One region of the Sphingobacterium sp. NGMCC 1.201703 genome, then DNA from elsewhere that is predicted to be linked to it. Evidence: riboswitches for the same ligand, from Rfam matches in the RefSeq annotation. Region 1 holds a riboswitch; each other region holds the start of a gene.

Region 1 (3,171 bases):
TTATCTCGAATAAAATGGGAGCCGATACCATCCGCAATAATTTCTTCCATGAGAGCCAGGGAACGCTATGCTTAAGACATGGTAATGGTTCTGCTGTTTATGGAAACTATTTTGTCGGTAACGGCAATAGTGCAGCGGGTGGTATCCGGATAATCGGAGAGGACCATATTGTCTACAATAATTACTTCCAGAATATGGCAGGAACAGGACAGAAAGCTCCCCTGGCCATCATGGACGGTGTACCTAACTCACCATTAAGCGGCTATTTTCAGGTAAAACGTGTGAAGGTGGTGGCCAATACAATGATTAAATGTAAACAGTCATTTGATATTGGTTCAGGGAAAGGGGGAAACGGTCGTACTTTGCCACCAACAGACGGACATATCGCCAATAATGTGGTGTCACAAGCTGCTACTTCAACCATGCTGACTTTTACAGATCAACCTGTTAATTTTACTTATATGGGAAATATTGTATTTGATGTGCCAACAAGCCAACAGCTTCCAGCTGGATTTATACGTCAGAACCCACAATATACACTGACAACCGACGGAATCTATGAGCCGACCAGTACTAGTCCGGTGTTGGGTGCCTTTGTGGGTAACTATCCTTTTGCGGCCGCAGCGGATGCTGGCGCTCCAAAATTGGATGCCAAACATCGGGATTTGCTGAAAGCACAAAATATAGGTCCGGGATTTATGACCGGATTGGGGAGCAGCTTGGTTATTAATCCGTAAGTGATCCTAAACATTATTTTATGCGGAGAATAAACTGTTTATTCTCCGCTTTTTTTATCGCATATAATTTTGATGTTGTCAGTCTATATTTCGAACTCCATGATCGGGCGGGTTTCCAGTAGGAAGATGAAAGATACTAAAATTTATGAAATGAGGTTCGGCAGTTCCAAAGCAATAGCCTGGTGAGGCTATAGATAATCCGGATAGATATTAAAACGGAAACATGTTGATATCAAATTAAACCTAAAGACAAATTTCAATCAGTTTTTAGACAGTAATCAGTCACTGTTTATTCAGTTTGTACTGAGTAATCACTGAACAATGACTGAACAAGTACCGTTAAAAGGTATAATTTGGTCACTACCTGTTCTCCGTTTGCTACACCTAAAAATTATCACGGAGAAAGGAAAAGTATATAATATTCATCCAATTCAACTAAGGTGATTTTGGAATGTCCCTATTTTTTTGTATATTGCTGGTTATGAGTTTTAAAGAAAAATTAGAGAACTGGCGTACATCAATTAATCGCGCTGGTAGTGGTGAGGAATTGTACATTTTGCTTTTGAACTACAAGAAGTTTATCAGTAAAAATTGGATGGACGATTTTGGTGATCCGGGTAACTGGAGAACCGAGTTAAATCAGGTCATCAGCAAAGTAAGAAAAAAAGTAGATGTTGCAGATATTCGGAATTGTGAAGACCTATCGTCTTATCAGGATGATGCCCGGCAGACTGCATATTCGCTCAATAATACCTTAAAATATCATCACTCATTGACAAAAGGGTAGGCTAGGCCTACCCTTTTTTGACAATTCTATTTCTTGTGACAACTTTTTTATCCGCTCTTCCAACAGTATAAATCGCATAAAGTATGCTTGGATATCAGAAGAGCAGACGAAAAATTGAGATGATGTAGCTAGAAATTAGGATTGCAGTGGAATCAATACATTGTGTTCCAAACGCACTGGTACCTGCTTCACTGAGGTAAACCCATCTTCCTTAGAAATAATATTAGAAAGATCCAGTCCTCTTTTGGAGAACGTGCTGATTAAAGCGGTTCTGAAGGTTGCTTTAGCCGAACCCCAGCCTTGGCCTAAGATTGTGTCGTTGTTGAGCTGAATCAGTTCGTCCGTGGAATAGTAGTTGAATTTTTCCAGTAAGTGTTGGTAAAGATTTGTTGTTGTAGCCATACAATTTAAAAATTTAAAGGATTAAACCATAAACTGTATCCAGATCTTGTTGGGAAAATAAGCGTTGTTTAACGTTTATTTTGGTCGAAACCCGTATTAATTTACCACCGCGGTGTCTACACTCGGTTGGTATTGCATCATGCAATTCTGAATACTCTACAAATATAGTAGATTATTTTTTATAATTAAAAATATTTTTGTTTTTAGTCGTAACTGGATGTAGTTTGGAAGATAAGGACATTCAAAAGTGAGGTTGGACATTCAGCTTTGATTTGGTTATGAAGTGGATAGGCGACTGATAATTTATCATGATACTGTAATCTCGTCGAAAATACTTTAAAAAACAGCGATAAGACAATACTTTTGCGGCATGAATAGAATTGCGGAAATTAACGAATACATTGCTGCCGAACGCGAGGTATTATTGCAACACCCTTTGTATCGTAAAATCAAAACGATCAAGAATCTACGTTCTTTTACAGAAGGGCATGTGTATGCTGTATGGGATTTTATGTCTTTATTAAAAGCTTTACAGATTAAATTAACCTGTACAACATTGCCTTGGTTTGCAAGTGAACATCCATCAACACGTTATCTGATAAATGAAATTGTTTTAGCGGAGGAGTCCGACGAATATATTGATGGTCGCCGTTTGAGCCATTTTGAAATGTATTTGGATGCAATGAATGAAATGGGCGCTGATCTTCACCTCGTCAATAAGTTTATAACCCATGCTAAGCAATCTAAAAGTATTTTTGATGCCATCGCATTAACAACCTTGGATAAAAGGATCAAAGATTTTCTGAATTTTACATTTGAACTGATCGAAGAAGGCGAGGTACATAAAATTGCTGCTGCCTTTACATTCGGTCGTGAAGACCTTATACCGGGAATGTTTACTTCCATCTTACAGGAATTGAAGTCCAACTTTCCTGAATCAAGCTTAGATAATTTTATCTACTATTTCCAACGTCATATTGATCTGGACGGTGATGAACATGGTCCCTTGGCCATGCAGATGATCGGCGATCTGGCCAAAGACGATGATGAAAAGTGGGAGGAAATGAAAATAGTCAGTAAAGAGGCGCTTAAAAAGCGTATTGAACTCTGGAACGCAATAGAAGATTCCCTGTAGGGAACCTTCTATTGTTTGACATCTCTGTAAAAAGGATCGGTCTGGTAATTTTACAGAAAATTATTCCGACAGCGAAGTTTTTAAGGCTTGGGCAAAAGCGCTGATAAATT
Region 2 (3,171 bases), on a different contig from region 1:
TTGATGGATGACATCTCAATATAAATATCTCAAGAAAAAATACTACAAAATGACTGTCGATCAAAGTTTTTATATAGGCTATATCAGCAAGACGAGAGGTCTTAAAGGCGAAATGCAATTGTTTTTTGAATTTGAAGACTATGAGAGCTTGGATATGGATGTTGTTTTTTTGGAGATCAACAAAAAACTTGTTCCTTATTTTATCGATACGATAAAACTGCAGAAAAATAGTACAGCCTATGTGACATTCGAAGACGTAGATCACATCGACAAGGCGCAGGCGCTGGTTCGAAAAAAGGTTTATCTTCCCAACGATAAAATGCCTGAACGGGATCCGGATGATTTTAGATATACAGATTTAATTGGCTTTTTGGTGATCGATGAAAACCACGGTGAATTAGGAGAAATTACGGATGTACAGGAATTCCCACAGCAGTTCGTTGCTACCGTTGATATGGATGGAAAAGAATTGATGTTCCCGTTATCCGATGATCTCATTTTGGGTATAGACGGAGAAGAGGAAATTATTGAAGTAGAATTGCCTGAGGGGCTAGTCGACCTCTATAAAGAATAAGAGCGATTGTCCCAGAAATTCGTCTCTGATAACAAAATAAGGATCTAAATTTAAGGTGTTTTTTTAATCCTCGTGCATACGACGAAGAAGGTCTAAGTTCGTAAAACAATTTAGACCTTTTTCTGTCATAAAATTTAAGTCCGATTTTATTTAATAGTATTGATGTGCTGAAACATTCAGGTGTAGCTCAACTCTGCTGGATTTTGAGTATCTTGGTAGTAGATAATCAATTTATTGACCACATTAAATGATCTGTTTTGAAGCCATTATTGATCCTTATTTCAACGATATTTTTGTCCTCTTGCGTTTTTCTAGGAAAGGATAAGGAGTTCTCCGCTGGAAATTACCAGGTTATTTGCGGCTATACCAATGAGGCTTATTTGAAGGCTAAAGCCGATAATCCGCTAAATGTTGAGCCTGATATCCCCTGTGATCATCCGCTTTATCATCGTTCCTTTCTCTCGCTACGGGATAAAGCACATTTTGTCCTCGCTATAGACGATGTCCTGTTGAATGGTAAATACACATTTAAAGGAAATAAGCTTGAGCTTATAGATGCTGCCAAGGGAAAACTTTCCTTGGATATTATCCAGATAAACAAGGATTTTGTGCAGTTGAAAGGTGACTTCTCTCCATTTAATTCCGCCCATTTGCCCAATACCGAACGCCTATATATCAATTTCGAATTGGACAAGACTCCCATTCGCGAGCAGCCTAGTAAATTTGATAGCGAAGTCAATCTGTGGCGTAATATTCCAACAAGAGCTGAGAACGAGCGAGAGATAAAGGCCCGAGCATTGAATTTTTTGGATTATTCGATTGCCTATTTTCAGCATATCTCTAATTCCGGTGTTCATAATGATTATAAAATAGATGGGGTCGAATCTCCGATTACCTATGCCCGAAATGGAATAGTATTAAAAAGATGGGAAGATGTTCCTGTCTCGTGGAAGGAGCTGTTTTACAACGAGGAAAATGCATTGGTTGCCTATAAATATTTAATGGATGGGTTTAAGTACGGACAGAAGGAGAAGTATAGTGTTTCCGGTCTATTGTTAATCACATTCTATTTAAAGAACCTACGCAATGCTCTTTCTACTTTGGAGTAATTTGGGCGGGAAAAAATTGGCACGAGGCAGCTTTGGTGCCATAATTTTTAGATTTTCAAAAAAATATTTTTGTTGTTTGGTTTTTTAAAACGATATTAGCAACGCTTATAGAGAAAGGCCGAGGGACTAGACCCAGTGAAGCCTTAGCAACCTGTATTGTTCAAGGTGCTAAATTCTACCCTGCTCCATGTGGGAAAGATAAGTTACATGCAGATAGACATATCCTCGACTTGTGCGTTTCGATGTAAGCCAACCCAAACTTAAAACAGTTTTTTAATGAAGATTACCGACCATATCCAGAACGCTAAAGGAAAAACATTGTTTTCTTTTGAGCTATTGCCGCCTGCTAAAGGACAGGGCATCCAAAGTATTTTCAAAACAATGGATGAACTGATGGAATTTAAACCACCTTTTATTGATGTAACTTATCATCGTGAAGATTACATCTATAAGGAACATGCTAGCGGGTTATTGGAACGTGTGTCCTATCGCAAGCGACCGGGAACAGTCGCAATATGTGCTGCTATCATGAATAAATATAAGGTGGACGCAGTCCCGCATCTGATATGCGGAGGCTTTACCAAAGAGGAAACGGAAAATGCTTTGATTGACCTGAATTTTCTGGGTATCGACAATGTGTTGGTGCTGCGAGGTGATGCGCGCAAAGGCGATGCTGATTTTATTCCAACTGAAGGTGGCCATGCTTTTGCAACGGATCTATTGGAGCAGGTCACAGATATGAATAAGGGGAAATATCTCCATGAAGATATTATTACATCTGAGAAAACTGATTTTTGTATTGGTGTTGCCGGATATCCTGAGAAGCATTTTGAATCCCCTAATTTCAATACAGACTTTAAATACCTGAAGCAAAAAGTCGACATGGGGGCCGAATTTATCGTGACACAGATGTTCTTTAATGTAGAAAAATACAAGGAATTTGTTACCAAATGTCGGGACAACGGAATTCATGTACCTATTATTCCGGGGCTCAAACCTTTGACGACAAAAAAACAGTTGGTCACATTGCCACGAATTTTCCACTTGGATATTCCAGAGGAATTGAGCGATGCCGTTGCATCATGTAAAACCAATGCCGATGTGAGGCAAGTAGGTGAAGAATGGCTTGTGCAACAATGTCAGGAGCTGATTAAATTTGGTGCGCCTGTGTTGCATTTTTATACCATGAGTAATCCCGGGCCAACCAAAAAAATCGTTGAAAAATTAGCCTAAAAATCAAAAAAAGCGAGGGAAGCCCCTCGCTTTTTTTATTGAACCTATAGTAGGCATACCATTATACCTTTGCGAAAGAATTCCTGTACATGCAATTGTTGCCTTCATGTATATACGGGGCTTAAGATGAAATCAGCCCCCTTTTAAAAAAATATATTTCTCTTTTCATTATAGAAGAGGTTTCTTTAGAAAAAATATTTTTAGATAGATCATGGTGTTAAATAGTGTTAATTAACATTTTTAAATCGAGATAAC
Region 3 (3,171 bases), on a different contig from region 1:
CACCGGAAATGTTCACAATGTCAAAGGCTTTGGCTTGGGCTTAAGTTATGTACAGGATATTTTGAGAAGACTCAATGGAAGAATCACCGTAAAAAGTGAAAAAGATAAGGGCACAACCTTTGAAGTAATTTTACCCTTAAAAAAATAACACGTTCCTTTTTTGTATATTCAGGGAACATTAGTGAAAATTAATAGATTCATTATGCAAAAGATATTATTAGCAGAGGATGATCCCAATTTGGGGGATCTTTTAAAGGACTATCTCGAATTAAAGGGAAAATTTGACGTTACACTCTGTACCGATGGAGACGAAGCTGTCTCCCAGTTCAAAAAAAATGATTATGATTTATGCATTTTCGATGTCATGATGCCCAAAAAAGACGGATTTACCGTGGGCCGTGAGATCAGAAAAACAAATAGCACCGTACCGATCATCTTCGCCACTGCAAAAGGCATGATGGAGGACAAGACAGAAGCATTTGAATTAGGTGGAGATGATTATATCACAAAGCCCTTCCGTGTTGAGGAGTTACTTCTTCGGATCAATGCCTTACTGAAACGCAGTGTCAGGGACAAAGAGGATGAAGTAGTCGCAGATAAGTTTGAAATTGGAGATTACTTCTTCGATTATACAAGTCAGCAGATTTCCTATAAAGGTCAGACACAAAAGCTTTCGACCAAAGAAGCCGAACTACTTCGCCTGCTTTGTTTAAAAAAGAATGATGTTTTGACCCGTGAAGAAGCTTTGTTAAAAATATGGCATGATGACAACTATTTCACCGGAAGAAGTATGGATGTATTTCTCAGCAAACTTCGTAAATATCTAAAAGAAGACAGTAAGGTTGAAATCGTCAATGTTCACGGAAAAGGTTACAAACTCCTGGTGAGCTAAAGGCATGGAGGGTGGGATACCTAGGATCTATTCCACCCTCCTTTCTAATGAAAAGAAAGAAATAAAACATTTCTATCCTTAGCATAATACAAAAAATAGATGCACTTTTATAAAAAATTTGCATATCAAAAAGAAATGTGCTAACTTAGCGTCGCTTATAGAGAAAGGCAGAGGGAATAGACCCGATGAAGCCTTAGCAACCTGTCCCTTGACAAGGTGCTAAATTCTACCCTACTTGACATGGGAATGATAAGCCGAAGTCACCGAATTCTAGTGTGTCCTTCTCTCTAGCAAGAAATATAGTTGAAAAAGAAATATTAAAAACATTATTATGTTATTGACTAACAATTTAGGTTACCCTCGTGTGGGCGCGTTCCGCGAATTGAAAAAAGCCAATGAGGCCTATTGGGCTAAAAAATCTTCTGTTGAGGAATTATTGGACACAGCAAAAAAAATTCGTGAAGGCAATTGGAAAACACAAAAAGATGCTGGAATAGATTTGATCCCTTCCAACGACTTCTCTTTTTACGATCAGGTATTGGATTTGACCCTTACTGTTGGTGCAATTCCTGCCCGTTACCATTCTTTATTGAATAAAGTAGACAACAACTACAGCTTAGACTTATATTTTGCGATGGCGCGCGGTTTCCAACAAGAGGGAATTGACGTAACTGCAATGGAAATGACCAAGTGGTTGGACACCAACTACCACTATATGGTTCCAGAATTCACAAAAGATCAAGAATTTAAATTGACTTCCGAGAAATTCTTAAACGAATACAACGAAGCAAAATCATTGGGTATTGAGACAAAACCAGTATTACTTGGCCCAATCACTTACCTTTTGATCGGTAAAGAAAAAGAAGCTGGTTTCGACCGTATTGACCTATTGGACAAATTGGTTCCTGTATATGAGCAGATTTTGTCTAAGTTAGCAGAAGCTGGCGCACAATATGTTCAGATCGACGAACCTTTCCTAGCTTTGGATCTAGACGCAAAAGTAAAAGCATTATACCAACCTACATTTGAGAAATTAGCTGCAGCGGCAAAAAACATCAAATTGATCGCGACAACTTACTTCGAAGCGTTAAAAGACAACGAAGATATCGCTATTAACTTACCGATCCATGCATTACACCTGGATCTTGTACGTGGCGAAAACCAATTGGATACCGTTTTAGCTAAAGTTCCGGCATCATTGACATTATCTTTGGGTATTGTTGAAGGCCGTAACATCTGGAAAAACGATTACGAAAAGTCGTTGGTTAAAATCAAACAGGCAGTTGATGCATTAGGAAAAGACCGCGTTTGGATTGCTCCTTCTTCTTCTTTATTGCACGTTCCTTTTGACTTGGACAATGAGCACAATGAGCAATCATTGCCTGCTGAAGTGAAAAACTGGTTAGCGTTCGCTAAACAAAAATTAGCAGAGGTAAAAGACCTAGCAGTTTTAGCAGAAGGTGAAGTTGATAGCGAAACCGCAAAACGTTATGAAGCAAACAAAGCAGCAGCTGAAAGCCGCCGTACTTCTCCATTGATCCACAAACCAGAGGTAAAAGAGCGTACAAGCAACATTACTGATGATGATGCGAAACGTACATCTGTATTTGCGGACCGTAAAGCAGCGCAACAGGCTAAATTCAACTTACCAGCGTTCCCAACAACAACGATCGGATCTTTCCCACAAACAAAAGATGTGCGTAAATGGAGAGCTGATTTGAAAAAAGGAGCGATCACACAGGAAGAGTATGATAAAGCGATTGCCGAAGAGACTGAAAACACAATCCGTCTTCAAGAGCAATTGGATATCGACGTATTGGTTCACGGCGAATTCGAACGTAACGACATGGTTGAATACTTCGGTGAGCAATTGGCTGGATACGCTTTCACACAAAACGGTTGGGTACAATCCTACGGTTCACGCTGTGTAAAACCTCCGATTATTTATGGTGATGTATACCGTCCAGAGGATATGACTGTACGTTGGTCTTCATACGCTCAATCATTGACTAACCGTCCGGTTAAAGGTATGTTGACTGGCCCTGTTACCATCCTACAATGGTCTTTCGTACGTAACGACCAACCGCGCTCAACAACGACTTACCAAATTGCATTAGCGATCCTGGATGAAGTACAAGCGTTGGAAAAAGCAGGTATCAAAATCATTCAGATCGATGAGCCAGCTATCCGCGAGGGATTACCATTGCGTAAAGCAGATCAAAAAGATTACCTGAACTGGGCTGTACGTGCATTCCGTGTTTCGTCATCCAATGTAGAAG

What was found. Region 1 has a riboswitch for S-adenosylmethionine ahead of ACK8HY_RS00540 (hypothetical protein). Riboswitches for the same ligand answer to the same signal wherever they lie in the genome.
Region 2: linked by a shared signal. The riboswitch ahead of metF (methylenetetrahydrofolate reductase [NAD(P)H]) and the one ahead of ACK8HY_RS00540 (hypothetical protein) in region 1 are both predicted to bind S-adenosylmethionine.
Region 3: linked by a shared signal. The riboswitch ahead of metE (5-methyltetrahydropteroyltriglutamate--homocysteine S-methyltransferase) and the one ahead of ACK8HY_RS00540 (hypothetical protein) in region 1 are both predicted to bind S-adenosylmethionine.

What each region holds. Positions count from the first base shown of each region.
Region 1 covers NZ_JBLOHD010000001.1:125,398-128,568, forward strand. Annotated here, with positions in the region: gene ACK8HY_RS00530 (polysaccharide lyase 6 family protein) at 1-737, shown strand, start outside; gene ACK8HY_RS00535 (hypothetical protein) at 1,219-1,524, shown strand; gene ACK8HY_RS00540 (hypothetical protein) at 1,660-1,926, opposite strand; SAM-I-IV-variant riboswitch at 1,993-2,086, opposite strand; gene ACK8HY_RS00545 (DUF3050 domain-containing protein) at 2,297-3,061, shown strand; gene ACK8HY_RS00550 (N-acetylmuramoyl-L-alanine amidase) at 3,122-3,171, opposite strand, start outside.
Region 2 covers NZ_JBLOHD010000005.1:312,479-315,649, reverse strand. Annotated here, with positions in the region: gene rimM (ribosome maturation factor RimM) at 50-574, shown strand; gene ACK8HY_RS12290 (hypothetical protein) at 832-1,683, shown strand; SAM riboswitch class I at 1,786-1,888, shown strand; gene metF (methylenetetrahydrofolate reductase [NAD(P)H]) at 1,960-2,916, shown strand.
Region 3 covers NZ_JBLOHD010000010.1:196,069-199,239, reverse strand. Annotated here, with positions in the region: gene ACK8HY_RS19515 (sensor histidine kinase) at 1-148, shown strand, start outside; gene ACK8HY_RS19510 (response regulator transcription factor) at 203-892, shown strand; SAM riboswitch class I at 1,045-1,148, shown strand; gene metE (5-methyltetrahydropteroyltriglutamate--homocysteine S-methyltransferase) at 1,224-3,171, shown strand, end outside.